Regions from separate parts of the Bacillus sp. XB1 genome, predicted to be linked through region 1. Evidence: riboswitches for the same ligand, from Rfam matches in the RefSeq annotation. Region 1 holds a riboswitch; the other holds the start of a gene.
What was found. Region 1 has a riboswitch for S-adenosylmethionine ahead of ACK1U5_RS18335 (bifunctional homocysteine S-methyltransferase/methylenetetrahydrofolate reductase). Riboswitches for the same ligand answer to the same signal wherever they lie in the genome.

Region 1 (8,112 bases):
TACTACTCATATTCATTGGGACGAGCTAAAGGAGATGTTTAGTATGCAAGGAATGAGTGCAGTATGGCATAAGAAACAATCTGAGTTCTTGTTAGCTGCAGGGATATTAGAACAGCTTACGAGCCATCAAGATATGAATCCTTTTTCTGAAACGCAAAAACAAAATCGAGCCGTTCGTTCTATGATTTTGAATGGAGGAGTAGGGAGTGCATTTGATGTTGTTATACATACAAAAGATATGCAACATTTACATTTGGATCGGTATGTAACAATATAAAAAACAAGACACAGTATATACTGTGTCTTGTTTTTTAATACGACTTATGTAGTATTATATATTTCCTCTCATGATATATATTTATATTAAAGATATGAGATGAAAAATATAGAATACGTTCTTTTTCTTCGATTATTAGTCCCTAACCTAATAATACGCGAACGAGTTGAATGATTGTTTCATTCTCTACTTTGTAATAAATTTCCAATCCTTTTCTTTCACTAGAAACGATTTTAGCGCTTTTTAATTTTGCTAAATGCTGTGAAATTGTAGATTGTGGCATGTTTAAGCCAGTATACATTGTAGAAACGTTGCTTGGACCGCGCTCGATTAATCCTTTTACGATACATAAACGAACAGGATGAGCTAGCACTTTTAATAATTCTGCATTACTTTCATATAGTTCTAATTCTTTTTGAAAGGTTTCTAACATGTTCTTTTCCACCTCCGTGTGAGCTATTATACCATACTATACATACCAAAAATTTAAAGAAAAGAAAATAGTTGTTGCAGAAAAAAAGTCCTAAAGTAAAGAAATTGTAAGAAAAGAGACCCTGATGTAAATAAAATAGGTAAATTAGCATGTTTTTGTAAAATGACATTTTTGGGTGAAAATTTCGATGCGTTTTAAAAATTGAAAGATATAGATATATTTGTAACACAATTTTATCATGATTTTCTTATTCTTTCAAATGAATATACGAAATTTTTAAAATAATATGACAAAGGAATTATAATGATATATATAGAATATAAAACAGGTTAAAAGAAAAGAAGCTGAATGTAATTCGCTTCTTTATGGTGATAATGAAATATTTGCTTACAGCTGATAAATCTTAGGATGATCAAGTCATTAGTCATTTATTCTAAAATTCATCTTTTAGCAACGTTAAAAACCTGTGATTCCATATGTTCTCATAAAAATCAATTGTCTCTTTTGCGGACATAAAAGGATTATTCAACGTAGAGGTTGTTTTCTGTACCATAAAGTTTTCGTATCCTAGTCCGTGGGCAAACTTAATCGTAGCATCCATACAGTACTCTGTTTGGGCGCCACAAAATTCAATGCAATTTACAGATAATTGATCTAAAATTTCTTTTAAGTTTGTTTTATAAAATGAATTTGCATGTGTTTTTCTTACAAAAAAATCTTGTTCTTGAACATCTAAATCGGTATGAATAGCCCAAAGTTCTTTCTCGGGTACTAAATCATCATCACAATGTTGAACAAAAAGGATTGGTTTATTTAATTTTCTGTATGAATAAATTCTTTTATTTACTTTTGTTAGTAAGTTCTGTAAATCAAATAAATGCTCCTCGCTATAACATACGCCATTTTGTAAATCGATAACGATTAAAATATCTGAACAAATATCCATTATTTTCACCCCTTTTTATTTCTTAATATATCAATTAATCCATTATTTAGAAATAGATGATATACTTTTATTTTTTTATGGACTATAAGAAAAGAAGAAATTCAAATGAATATAACTAAAACGCAGAAAAAGAAGATATGAAAACCTAATCTCATATCTTCTTTTTCTCTATGCATTTACAGGTTCTTCTACATAAGAAAGGGCATTTTCAAAATCGGATATTAAATCGTTAACATTTTCAAGACCGACTGATAACCGAAGTAATGAATTAGAGATTCCTCTTTCATCACGAGCTTCTTGCGACAGTGCTGCATGTGACATTTTTGCTGGATAAGAAAGAATTGACTCTACAGCTCCTAAACTAACTGCAAAAACAGGTAATTTTACTTTTGATAAAAATTGGCGGAGTGCATCTTCTGACTGCAAAGTAAACGATAAGACCGCTCCAGCTGATGTTGCTTGAGATTGTTGAATATCAAATCCGAGATGTGTTTGTAATCCCGGATAATAGACATTTTGTACTTTAGCGTGCTCTTGTAAATAATGTGCGATTTTATTGGCATTTTTAGCTGAATGCTCGAGGCGTACGTGCAATGTTTTTAGACCGCGAAGTACGAGAGAACAATCTTGAGGTCCTAAAATAGCACCGAATGCATTTTGTAAAAATCCAAGCTTTTGAGCGAGTTCTGCATCTTTTACTACTGCTAATCCGGCAGTAACATCACTATGACCAGCAATAAATTTTGTAGCACTATGAAGAACGACATCAGCTCCAAGTTCAAGTGGTTTTTGGAATAGTGGTGTCAAAAATGTATTATCAACAAAAGTAAGAGCGCCAATAGATTTTGCGAGTTTAGAAACCTCGCGAATATCTGTCACTTTTAAAAGTGGGTTAGAAGGTGTTTCTACATAAAAGAGCCTTGTATTTGGTTTCATGTTTTGTTTTATTTCTTCTAAATTGGTCATATCAACAAATGTATGTGAAACACCGTAACGGGAGAGTACCTCAGTTATCACTCGGTAAGTGCCTCCGTACACATCTTCTGAAATGAGTACGTGATCACCTTGTGAAAGAAGGAGGAATGCAGTGGAAATCGCTGCAATGCCTGATGCAAAGGCGAATCCTTTTGTTCCGCCTTCTAATAAAGCAATGATATCTTCAAGAGCTTCACGAGTTGGATTTCCTGACCTGCTATAGTCATATTTTCCGAACGTATCTACATCAAACTGGTGAAAAGTTGATGTGTTATAAATAGGAACGTTCACAGCGCCTGTTTGCGAGTCATGTTTATATTGGTTGTGTAGTAAGAGTGTATCTATAGAATAGCTCATATTCTTACACCTTCTTTTACGAGTTTAATGGCTTGCTTTAAGTCTTGAATTAAATCGTTACTATTTTCAATGCCAACTGAGAATCGAAGAAGACGATTGCATACGCCGTTTGCTGTTCTAATTTCTTCAGGAATATCAGCATGTGTTTGCGTTGCTGGATAAGTCATTAAACTTTCTACACCACCAAGACTTTCGGCAAATGTAATTAAGGATAAAGATTGTAAGAATGGATTAATCCAAGCTTCATCTTTAAGGCGGAATGAAATCATGCCGCCTCTTCCTGGATAAAATACATCTGTCACCCCGTCTTCATCATTTAAATACGCAACAACTGCTTTCGCATTTTCTTCATGTTGTCTCATGCGAAGCGCTAACGTTTTCATACCGCGAATTAATAACCATGAGTCAAATGGGCTTAAAACTGCACCTGATGCATTATGATAATGAGCGATTTCCTCGCAAAGTTCCTTTCCTTTTGCAACGACAAGCCCGCTTAGTACATCGTTATGTCCCCCTAAATATTTCGTTGCGCTATGAAGTACAATGTCAGCACCTTCTGTTAATGGTTGCTGTATATAAGGTGTGTAGAATGTGTTGTCTACAATAAGAAGTAGTCCGTGCCTTTTCGCTACAGTTGCGACAGCAGCAATATCAGTAACTTGCATTAATGGATTAGTTGGAGTTTCTATGAAAATAGCCTTCGTTTCAGTTGTGATAGCTTGCTCAATTTGTTTAATAGACTGTGTATTTACGTATCTACATCGAACATTCCACTTTTTTTCATGCTCAGAAAATAATCGATACGTTCCCCCGTATAAATCTTCAGATACAATAAGTTCGTCTCCAGAGCGGAATAGAGAAAGGACGAGGAGAACAGCCGCCATCCCTGAACTACAGGCATAACCTTGTTCGCCATATTCTAAGTCTGCGATCGCCTGTTCTAAAAGACAGCGAGTTGGATTACCAGTTCGTGAATAGTCAAAGCCAGTAGATTTACCAATTCCTTCGTGGCGATAAGCGGTTGAGAAATAAACTGGTGGATTAACCGTTCCAGTTGTAGTTTCACTACGATTTCCGATTTGTGCTAGTTTTGTTTCGATTGTTGACATGTGAAAATTCCTCCTTTTTAAATTGAAACATTAAGTGAATATAAAATAAAAAAAGCCTTCTAAGAAGAAGGCTTTCGGTTTGAATAGAGTCTTCTTCTCATCTGTCAAATCTTTCACAATTTGCTGGAATTAGCACCTTATTAACAAAATGTTAATGGTTGCTGAGGCGTCACAGGGCCAGTCCCTCTACCTCTCTAGATAAGAATGTTCGTATGAAATTTTTATTATGTTTTTAACTTTACAATAAAAGATAATTGAATTGCAACTTTATTTTAAATAATTTTTATTTTTCCGCAAGTGTCATTGACTTTTAATTTTGTGCATGCTAAATTTATTAAAAAATTAACAAACATTGTTAAAAGGGGAACGCATTTCCTTTTAGCTACATAAATAAAATAATAAAGACAACTCTTATTGAGAGCGGTGGAGGGAAAGGCCCTGTGAAACCCGGCAACCTTCAAACGAAATGTTTGAAACGGTGCTAATACCTGCAAAACGAATGTTTTGCATAATAAGAGGAGGAACAATTATGTCCCCCTCTTCAAAGTGAAGAGGGGGTTTTTATATTGATAGAAATGAGGGAGATTCGTGAAATTACTAGATTTATTATCAAAAGGAATTGTAATAGGTGATGGTGCGGTTGGAACGTTATTGCATTCACATGGTTTGCAAAGTAGCTTTGAAGAATTGAACGTATCTGATCCAGATCTAATTATATCCATTCATAAACAATATGTAGCTGCTGGAGCAGATGTAATTCAAACGAATACGTATGGAGCAAATGAGGCGAAATTACGTATGTATGGTTTAGAAAATCAAGTTACAAAAATTAATAGAGCGGCAGTGAAATTGGCGAAAGCATCTGTGACAGATAAAAATGCAATTTTAGGAACAATTGGTGGTATGAAACATATCGGAGCTGTTACAACGACTGATATGGAAAGGGAGTTTATGTTACTTGAACAGGCGGGGGCTTTACTAGAAGAACAGGTTGATGGATTACTATTAGAAACTTTTTATGATGAATTTGAATTACTTCATGCTGTTAAAGTGTTGCGTAAGCAAACGAATATTCCGATTGTTGCGCAATTAGCGTTACATGAAGCAGGTACGACTCAAAATGGAAATGATGTCAATGAAATATTAAAGCAGTTTATAGATTACGGTGCAAATGTTGTTGGATTGAATTGTCAACTGGGGCCGCTTCATATGACGGAAGCTTTCAAAATGATATCGATTCCGCAAAATGGCTATTTATCAGCATACCCAAATGCAGGTCTCCCGAATTATGTAGAGGGACGTTACGTATATGAGGGAAGTCCAGCTTATTTTGAAGCAATGACACCGAAATTTATTGAGCAAGGTATTCGGTTATTGGGTGGCTGTTGTGGTACGACTCCAGAACATATTCAAAGTATGAAGCGCGCTGTTGCGAATATTACCCCTGTAATCGAAAAAGAAACGATTCAAAGGCCAAAAGTCGTTCATACGCATGAGAAACGTTCGAAGGCTCACGTCACTCTAGCAGAGAAAGCAAAAAAACAAACGACAGTTGTAGTGGAATTAGATCCACCGAAAACGTTAGATACACAGCGTTTTTTTGAAGGAGCAAGAGCGTTAAAAAGAGCGGGAGCAGATGCTATTACTCTAGCAGATAATTCATTAGCATCGCCTCGTGTCTCTAATATGGCGATGGGTGCGTTATTAACGAAGCATGATATCCCAGTATTGACGCATTTAACGTGTAGAGATCATAACGTCATTGGACTACAATCTCATTTGTTAGGTTTATCGGCGTTAGGGATGGAAGAAGTGTTAGCTTTAACTGGTGATCCAGCGCGCGTTGGTGATTTTCCCGGTGCCACTTCTGTATATGATTTATCCTCTATTGAGCTTATTAAAATGATTAAAGAAATGAACGATGGACGTTCAATTTTAGGGAAATCAATTGGACCGGCGACAAGGTTTTCTGTAGGCGGCGCATTTAATCCTCACGTGAGGCACTTAAAAGCAGCGGTTAAGCGAATGGAACGAAAAATAGATGCTGGAGCGGAGTATTTTTTAACTCAGCCAATTTACGATATCAAGTTAATTGAAGAAGTGTATGAAGCGACAAAGCATTTGGAACAACCTATTTTTATTGGAATTATGCCGTTAGTAAGTAAGCGGAATGCAGATTTTCTTCATTTTGAGGTGCCGGGTATTACTCTTCCTGAAGAAATAAGAGAGAGAATGGATGGACATGAAACGAAAGAGGCAGCAATTGAGGAAGGGATTCGCATTTCACAAGAATTGGTCGACGCAGCGATGAAATATTTTAATGGTATTTATCTTATTACACCATTTTTAAAGTATGAAATTACAGAACATCTTGTTAAATATGTAAGAGAAAAGCAAGAAGTGAAAGAAGGTATTAATTGATGAAGTGTATAGAAGAAAAATTAAAAAATAGCATTTTAATATTAGATGGTGCAATGGGGACAATGATTCAGCAAGAGGATTTAACTGCTGAAGATTTCGGAGGAGAAGAGTACGAGGGCTGTAATGAATATTTAGTGGAAACAAGACCAGACGTTATTTTAAAGATTCATAAAGCTTATATTGAAGCTGGAGCGGATATTATTGAAACAAATACATTTGGGGCAACGAATATTGTACTAAGTGATTATGAGCTGTCTCATTTAGATGAAGAACTAAATGAAAAGGCAGCACTTTTGGCGAAGCAAGCTGTTAAAGAAAGCGGGAATGAAGTATATGTTGCGGGAGCGATGGGACCAACAACGAAAGCAATTAGTGTTACTGGTGGTGTGACTTTTGAAGAATTGATTGAAGCTTATACAAGGCAGGCACGAGGATTATTAAAAGGAGAAGTTGATGTATTACTCGTTGAGACGAGTCAAGATATGCGTAACGTGAAAGCAGCTTATATTGGAATTCAAGCTGCTTTTGAAGAACTGAAAAAAACGGTTCCTATTATGATTTCAGGTACGATTGAGCCAATGGGAACGACTCTGGCTGGGCAAACAATTGAAGCTTTTTATTTATCAGTAGAACATATGAAACCATTATCTGTTGGGTTAAACTGTGCGACTGGTCCGGAGTTTATGAGGGACCATATTCGTTCACTATCTGATTTATCGGAGTGTTACATTTCTTGTTATCCAAATGCAGGTCTTCCTGATGAAGATGGACATTACCATGAATCTCCATCTTCTCTTGCTGAAAAGGTGAAGCGATTTGCTGAAGAAGGATGGGTTAATATTATTGGTGGTTGTTGTGGCACGACACCAGAACATATAAAAGCAATGAAATCCGCGCTAGCATCTCTTAAGCCTCGTGACCATCATGAGAGAGAAGGACATGGAATTAGTGGATTAGAAGCACTGCAATATGATGAGTCTATGAGACCGTTATTTGTAGGTGAAAGAACGAATGTTATTGGGTCACGTAAATTTAAACGATTAGTAGCAGAAGGGAAATTTGAAGAGGCTGCTGAAGTGGCAAGAGCGCAAGTGAAGAAAAATGCTCATATTATTGATATTTGTATGGCAGATCCTGATCGCGATGAAATAGAAGATATGGAAAACTTCTTAGCAGAAGTTATGAAAGTTTTAAAAGTACCGATTATGATTGATTCAACAGATGAAAATGTGATGGAGCGAGCTCTTACTTATATTCAAGGAAAAGCTGTTATTAATTCAATTAATTTAGAAGATGGAGAAGAACGATTTAAAAAAGTGACACCGCTTCTTCAGAAGTATGGTGCTGCTATAGTTGTAGGAACAATTGATGAAGACGGTATGGCGGTTAGTGCGGAGCGAAAGATAGAAATTGCGAAAAGAAGCTATGAATTACTTACAAAGAAGTATGGGATACGCCCGTCAGATATTATTTTTGATGCACTTGTGTTTCCGGTAGGGACAGGTGATGAAGAATATATTGGTTCAGCGGCAGCGACTATAGAAGGAATTCGCCTTATTAAAGAAGCGTTACCAGAGTGTTTAACGATTTTAGG
Region 2 (8,112 bases), on a different contig from region 1:
TCGGGGCAGACAGGCAAGAACGACATAGAAGGGAAAGAACCATTAACTAAAGATACTTTATACGGAATTGGTTCAACCAGTAAAGTATATACAGCAGCGGCTGTTATGAAACTAGTAGACGAAGGAAAAGTTGATTTGGATGCTCCTGTTACTGGCTATATTCCTGAGTTCAAAATGAAAGATAAACGATATAAACGCATTACACCGCGTATGCTGTTGAATCACTCCTCAGGTTTGCAAGGTTCGACGTTCAATAATGCATTTTTATTTAAAGATAATGATGCTTATGCCCATGATATCTTGTTGCAACAATTGTCCAACCAAAACTTGAAGGCAGACCCTGGCGCGTTTTCAGTATACTGTAATGACGGTTTTACGCTGGCTGAGATCTTGGTAGAAAGAGTCAGCGGTATGAGTTTTACTGAATTTCTACATCAAAAGTTTACAGAGCCATTAAAACTGAATCAAACGATAACATCGCAAGACAAATGGGAAGACGAAAAGCGGGCTGGACAGTATTCTCCGACATACCAGGGACAGCTTCCAAGTGAAATGGTAAATGTGATTGGTACGGGAGGAATCTCCTCTACTGCAGAAGATGTGGTGCGATTCTCACAAATATTTATGGGACTGGGAAAAGAAATTCTCTCTAATAAAGCAGTCAAGGCGATGGAACAAGAAGAATATAAAAAAGGAATGTGGCCAGGAGATAGCGGAAATATGTTCAACTATGGTCTTGGCTGGGATAGTGTGAAACTATACCCATTCAGTGAATATGGGATAAAAGCGTTGACTAAGGGTGGGGATACGATGCTGCAACATGCTACATTAGTCGTGCTTCCAGAACAGAAGATGGCAGCAGCTGTATTGTCCTCCGGTGGGAGCAGCATGACAAATCAACTGTTGGCAAATAAATTACTGCTAGCTAGGCTTAAAGAGAAAGGGGCAATTAAGGATATAAAACCAGATAAATCCTTCGGCAAGCCAGTCAAGGCTAAAGTGCCTCAAGATGTGGTAAAAAAAGCAGGATTGTATGGAAATATCCAAAGCCATTTCAAAATAGAGATTACGAAGAAGGGAGAACTGTTTTTACCAACTAAACCGGAAGAAAAATATGTATATACGGCGGATGGAAGCTTTATAAATGAAAAGGGTACTTCCAAGCTTAACTTCGTCACTGAGAAGAATGGAAAAGTTTATTTAAGAGAGAGCACATATGAATTATCACCGGGATTGGGGCAAAATGTGCTGACTCACTATTTAGCTCAGAAATTAGAAAACAATGTGTTACCGAAGAAAACAGCTGCTGCATGGGCGAAGCGCGAGGGCGGCAAGTTCTACCTTGTTAACGAAAAATTTAATTCTATAAATTATCTAGGACAACAAATACCTCTTAACACACAAATTACGATCAAGGATGGTTATTGGGACGGCAAAAAAATTACAGGTCCGAATACGGCGACGCATCAAATTCAGATTCCTGTGATGAATGGGAGGGATACGAAGGAAGCTCATTTCTATACAGAGAATGGTACTGAATATATGGAGATGGCCAGCTTTTTATACGTCAGTGAATCTAACGTAAAATCCCTTGATGCAGGTCAATTATCGAAAGTTACACTGCAAAAAAATGGGCATGCGAAATGGTTTACGATTCCGCAAGAGGCAGCAGGGAAAACGATGAATGTGGAGTTGCCATCAGGAAGTTCATTCGCGGTGTATGATGGGAATGGAGTATGCGTCAATTTTAGCGTTGTTAGTAATAATAACAAAGTGAAACTACCAGAGAACGGAACGGTTGTATTTGCTGGCGCACCGAACTCCGAATTTACAGTCGCATTGAACTAGCTACAACTCGGGATAGACTTCAATAAAACAGTGCGACATGGAAAAGATATTTTATTTGTATCTTAAGTATTACCTTAAATGATATTACACTTAAATTCTTAGCTTAATAGCAATGGGATAGCACCACATGTCTACTAACCTAAGAAAATAAATCAAACCCATGTCCATCAAGCTAGTAAAAATAAATACCCCAAAAATAGTAAAATTGACATTCTCATAGTAAAAATGTAAAAAATTATTGTTTAGGGGCAGCGTAAAACATTAGTTTGATAGCGATATGGCGCTACTCATAAAAAAAGAAATAGGATAGAATTTCCTATTTCTTTTTATTGATATAATAAAATGTAAAGAATAGATCCAAAGTAATGATAATAATTAGAAGTAACAAGTGTATAAGTGCATCAGTTTTTCCGTTTAGTAAAGACTTTACAAAGAAATCCCATTCTGTTTCATAGGGAGATTCTACCCAATTTCGTTGCAGACCTAACACCATTCCATTTATGAAATAGAAAATGCTTAATAGAATCCTTCCAACAAATAAGGCAGCTATTTTTATATTCCAATCCTTTATCTTGATTACATAAAGGATTGGAAATAGTATCAGTATCCAAAAAACAATAATAAAGACTGTATTTCCCATTCTCTCCTCCTAACAAAATGATTGTGTTTTTAATCTTGGTAAATTCTTAGGTTGGAGGTATGTTTCATTGTTACTGGTTAAAAACAAGGGTCGGAATTCCGGCTCCTTTTCTATCCCGCAAAATAAAGGTTTGCTTTATCTCTCCGTCTCAAAAAACTCAATCCACTCTCCATCAGGACCAGCGAAGAATATGTAACGTGTTCCATCTGGTAATGTTTCGATTTCTTCTCCTAGTAAAAAGGTTACTGCGTGTTTCTTCAGTCTTTCGATCTCATCCTCTAATGAATCCACTTTAAAGCAAATGTGATGTACTTTTCCTTCTGCCGGAAGAGAAGAGTTGTAGCCTTCAATGAGTTCTAGTATCGTTTCTTTTGATTCTTCTACACCTAAAAAAGCGAGTTTTAAGTCTGGATTCGGATGACCCATACGTTTCATGAGCTGTAAGCCGACTACTTCTTCATAAAATGAAATAGATGTTTCTAAGTTTGCAACCATAAGTCCGACGTGTTCAATTCTTCTAACTGGCATGTAGATTCCTTCTTTCTGAAAATTATATACAATATATTATTGAAAATTAAGAAAATAAGCAAGATAAAAACCTTACAAATTTTAGCGTGTTATATGGTATAGTGAGAAAGTATGTTTGGGGAGAAGGAAGGAGATTATACGATGAATACAACTACTCAAACTCCTTCATTATCGGAAACGATGAAAGAGTGGCATTATGCATTAGCATATGAAATTAAACATTGGAAAACGATAGGTGGTAGTAAAATTTCTATCATGAATGGTCGTTTTTTATATACAGATTATGAAAGTACAGTATACGTATTTCAGCTTATTTCGGAAGTAAGCTTACCTGAAGGTTCACCCATTCGAATTGAGTTTGATGGTGAGGAAGCGACAGGAGAAGTATTGTCTGTACATGGATTAGAAATAGAACTGAAATTAAATGATTATATACAAGGTGAAATACGAGAAGCTGTTTTATATAGTGAACCGTGGCAATTGTTAGAGCAACTACAAGAGAGGTTGAAAGAAGCACGTAAAGATAAGCTGAAACGTAATCGTATAAAGCGTCTTGTTGATGGGACGAGCAGTCCGAAACATATTGAGAAGATGAAAAATCCGAAAAATGAATTGGCGTATCGTTCGTTTTACAATCCGACGACGTACGTATGGGGACCACCAGGAACAGGGAAGTCTTACAATTTATCACGTATTATTTCAGCTCATTATCAAAAAGGAAAATCGGTACTTGTGTTGGCTCATAGTAATGCGGCAGTAGACGTATTAATGAGTGAAGTAACGAAGCAAATTGAGAAGAAAAAGAAATGGACGCCTGGCGAAATTGTTCGTTACGGTTATAGTCAACATGAACATATACGAAATCATGAAACGTTACTTGCGTCGAAGTTAGTTGAAACGACGAACGGATCTTGGGGTGAGGAAAGACTCTATTTAGAAGAGACACGACAAGATCTTCGTGAAAAAATCTTATCGTATAAAGCAACATCTGCTGATAAGAAGCGCATACAAGAGATTGAAAGTGATCTTCGAAAGCAAAAGGCTAAAATTAAAGAAGTAGAAAAAGAATATATTGAAAATGCAAAAGTAATCGGCGCAACTTTATCAAAATGTGCCATTGATTCACTTATTTATGAGCGCACATTTGATTTAGTTGTTGTAGATGAAGTAAGTATGGCATATGTTCCGCAAATTGCATTAGCTGCTTCACTTGGAAAACGTATCGTCGTTTGCGGTGACTTTTTACAGTTACCTCCAATTGCGATGGCAAATCATGAACTCGTTCGCAAATGGCTTGGGGAAGATATGTTTTACCATGCTGGGATTGTTGAGTCTGTTAATAAATCAGAAGCACACCCAAACCTATTTATGTTGCAGGAACAAAGACGTATGCATGCGGATATATCGAAGTTTACGAATTCGTTTATTTATAAAAATAGAGTATACGATCATCCGTCTGTTTCAGAGCGTAAAGAACTTGCGCAATTGCAGCCGTTCGCAAATGAAGCGAGTGTTTTATTTGATACGAGCCAAATGGGAGCTTTTTCGTTAAAAGATGCTGCTTCTGGTTCACGTTTTAACATTATGTCTGGTTTAGTAGCAATGCAAATGATGTTAATCGGATTGTTAGACGGTGTGCAATCAATTGGTATTGTGACACCTTACAGGGCGCAGTCACGCTTTTTATCAACGTGTATTAGAGAAATGTTGCAGAGAACGAAATATCAAAACATACCAGTTTTAGCGGCGACAGTTCATAAGTTCCAAGGTTCTGAAAGAGATATGATGATCTTTGATACGGTTGACAGTTATCCGCAAGAACGACCTGGCGTATTATTCTTTGATCACAAAAACCATCGCCTCGTCAATGTAGCAGTGACAAGGGCGAGAGGGAAGTTCATTCAATTATCAGATTGCCATTATATGCGTAAAAACCTTTCGAGAAAACAAGCATTATCACAATTAACAGCTCATATAGAACGTCACGGAGATGTGTATGATCGCACGACATCAAGACAATTGTGGGAACGGAAAATTTCGAAACGTTTACGCTGGTTTATGGAAATGAATCTTGAAGAGCCGAAAGGGTTATTAAAAGATATTTTAGCCGCAAAACGAAAAATTATTATTTCACTTCCAAGTACAAAACAAGTGGATAAACGAGTATGGCAAGCGTTAATGCGTACAAATGCGCAAATAACAGTGTATAGTGATGGACCAGTTCCACTGAAAAATGTAAAGTTACAAAGACAAAATAAAGCATTCCCGTTTATCGTAATTGATGATGAAATCTTCTGGGCAGGCGCACCGCTTACATCTCAAATGATGTTTGAAGGTAGTACGGAATTTCCGTACGTATGTGCAAGACTGCAAGCACCTGAGACAATTGGTGTATTAAAAGGATTTTTAGATATTCGGTAAATTCGGATAGGAATTCCTTGACTTTTACTTGGAATGAACTTAGAATAAAAAATAATTTAATATAATTTTATGAAAATTCTTATCACGAGAGGTGGAGGGACTGGCCCTATGATACCTCGGCAGCGGATTCGTTATGAATACTGTGCCAATTCCAGCAAGGTAACTTGAAAGATAAGAAAGAAGCTCATTTTGACTGTATATACAGAAGCCTCTTTCTATCTTTTAGAAAGAGGCTTTTTTATGTGAAAATAAAAGGAGGAAGAAAAATGGGAGCGACAGGAGTAGCGTCACAAAGAAAAACAATTGAAGAGAGTATCGAAAGAAATAAGGAAAAGTACATAGAAACAAGTCATGATATTCATGCGAATCCGGAAATTGGTAACCAAGAGTTTTATGCATCTAGAACGTTAAGTTTATTGCTAGGCAGTGCAGGATTTCAGTTGCAGCACAATATAGCTGGACATGAAACGGGATTTATCGCGCGAAAAAGCTCTGGAAAACAAGGACCTGCAATCGCATTTTTAGCGGAGTACGACGCTTTACCAGGACTAGGTCATGCGTGTGGTCACAATTTAATTGGCACAATTAGCGTTGCAGCAGCAATCGCATTATCAGAAACGCTTGAAGAAATTGGCGGGGAAGTTGTCGTGTTTGGTACGCCAGCAGAAGAAGGCGGGCCAAATGGTAGCGCGAAATCAAGTTATGTAAAGGCAGGTTTATTTAAAGACATTGATGCGGCGCTTATGATTCATCCGAGCGGAAAGACAGCGACAACGAGTCCTTCACTAGCAGTCGATCCACTTGATTTTCATTTTTACGGAAAAACAGCTCACGCTGCAGCTTCGCCAGAAGAAGGGATTAACGCATTAGATGCGGTTATTCAGCTCTATAACGGTATTAACGCACTTCGCCAACAACTCCCGTCAGACGTGAGAATTCATGGTGTCATTACAGAGGGCGGAAAAGCACCTAATATTATTCCTGACTATGCCGCAGCAAGATTCTTCATCCGTGCAGCAACGAGAAAAAGATGCGCGGAATTAACAGAAAAAGTAAGAAACATTGCACAGGGAGCAGCATTAGCAACAGGTGCAAAAGTAAAAATCCATCAATTTCAAAATGAAATCGATGAATTACTCGTAACAAAAACATATAACGATATCGTAGCGGAAGAACTAGAACTATTAGGTGAAGATGTAAATCGTAAAGAAAGAGTAGGGATTGGTTCAACCGACGCAGGAAACGTAAGTCAAGTCGTACCGACAATTCATCCGTACATTAAAATCGGACCAGATGATTTAATTGCACATACGAATGAATTTAGAGAAGCAGCACGTTCAGAACTTGGAGATAAAGCATTAATTACATCGGCAAAAGCATTAGCAAATACAGCGTATCGATTAATTACGGAAGAAGGGTTGTTAGAGAAGGTGAAGGAGGAGTTTAGAGAGGCGCAGAAGAATCAGGGGTAGATGGTTAAAGGGAGTGGGGGATCCACTCCCTTTCTTTTTTTCGTAACACTGATGCTAAGATTTTTTTGCAGTAAAATCAATGTTAGTGGAACATTTTTAATCAAACTTTTTTCTAAATGAACATAAATACTTGTAATATTTAAATTAGTACTATATAGTTCTAGTTATGACAAAGGTAAAATTAATGAATCAAAGACGTGTGATTGAAGTAGCTGCAACATTATTTTTAGAAAAAGGGTTTGCTTATACAAGTATGGATGAATTAGTACGTGTAAGCAAAGTTTCAAAGTCTAATGTGTATTATCACTTTTCTAATAAGGAAGTATTATTAGAAGCGGTCGTTGATTATTGGATTGAAATGTATCAATCTGCAATTGATGACGTACTTTCTCAGAAGCAATTTTTAGTTGAAGATCGTATCCAACTGTTTTTAAAGCAATTATCACAAGGAGTTCAGTCGAGAGAGTATAAGGGGAGCTGTCCATTTATTACTCTTTATATTCAAAGTCCTAAACAGGCCACGCAAATAAAAGAAAAAATAGGTCTTTTTTTTACAGGATTACAAAAGAAAGTTTCTCTATTACTTAAACAAGGGGTAGAGAATGGAGAATTTAGAAATACGATTCATATTGATGAGGTTGCATCACTTTTTATTACAAATCTTGAAGGAGCGTTATTTATTTCAGAAACATTGAAGGATGCAACTGTAATCACGAAAACAGCAGATCATTTTTTAAAATTGCTTCGATAAAAGAAGCATTTTTTTTACATCAAATTAGTACTAAGTAGTACTAAAAAGGAGATTTTATATGAGAACAGTATTTTTAACTGGTGGAACAGGCTTTATTGGAAAGCAATTAGTGAAAGAATTAGCCAAAGAGGATGTTAAAATTCTTCTTTTAGTGAGGTCGAAAAGTAAAGCAATACGCCTTTTTCAAGAAAGAGGCATCTTAAAAAAGGCAGTTATGCACTTTATTGAAGGTGATTTGACGAAAATAGATTTAGGTCTAAGTGCTGAAGATAAGGAGAGGGTGTTGAAAACGGATGTGATTATTCACGCAGGAGGCCCCATGGATATTCAAGCGACAAGTAAAGAGGTAGCTTCCGTATTTTTACATGGTGCCAAACATATTAGTGAATTAGCTAAAAGTATTCATCAATTGAAGGGCTTGCAACAATTTATTCATGTTGTAGGTTATATGA

Region 2: it holds a riboswitch for S-adenosylmethionine, as region 1 does, so the genes downstream of both, ACK1U5_RS02565 (M20 family metallopeptidase) here and ACK1U5_RS18335 (bifunctional homocysteine S-methyltransferase/methylenetetrahydrofolate reductase) in region 1, are expected to answer to the same signal.

Annotation. Positions count from the first base shown of each region.
Region 1 covers NZ_JBNRIL010000002.1:591,276-599,387, forward strand. The annotation lists gene ACK1U5_RS18310 (class I SAM-dependent methyltransferase) at 1-277, shown strand, start outside; gene ACK1U5_RS18315 (ArsR/SmtB family transcription factor) at 420-710, opposite strand; gene ACK1U5_RS18320 (cysteine hydrolase family protein) at 1,144-1,656, opposite strand; gene metC (cystathionine beta-lyase) at 1,825-2,988, opposite strand; gene metI (cystathionine gamma-synthase/O-acetylhomoserine thiolyase) at 2,985-4,097, opposite strand; SAM riboswitch class I at 4,192-4,302, opposite strand; SAM riboswitch class I at 4,506-4,615, shown strand; gene ACK1U5_RS18335 (bifunctional homocysteine S-methyltransferase/methylenetetrahydrofolate reductase) at 4,686-6,518, shown strand; gene metH (methionine synthase) at 6,518-8,112, shown strand, end outside.
Region 2 covers NZ_JBNRIL010000001.1:513,274-521,385, forward strand. The annotation lists gene ACK1U5_RS02545 (serine hydrolase domain-containing protein) at 1-1,848, shown strand, start outside; gene ACK1U5_RS02550 (hypothetical protein) at 2,165-2,488, opposite strand; gene ACK1U5_RS02555 (VOC family protein) at 2,624-3,016, opposite strand; gene ACK1U5_RS02560 (AAA domain-containing protein) at 3,128-5,437, shown strand; SAM riboswitch class I at 5,514-5,615, shown strand; gene ACK1U5_RS02565 (M20 family metallopeptidase) at 5,704-6,909, shown strand; gene ACK1U5_RS02570 (TetR/AcrR family transcriptional regulator) at 7,094-7,660, shown strand; gene ACK1U5_RS02575 (alpha/beta fold hydrolase) at 7,719-8,112, shown strand, end outside.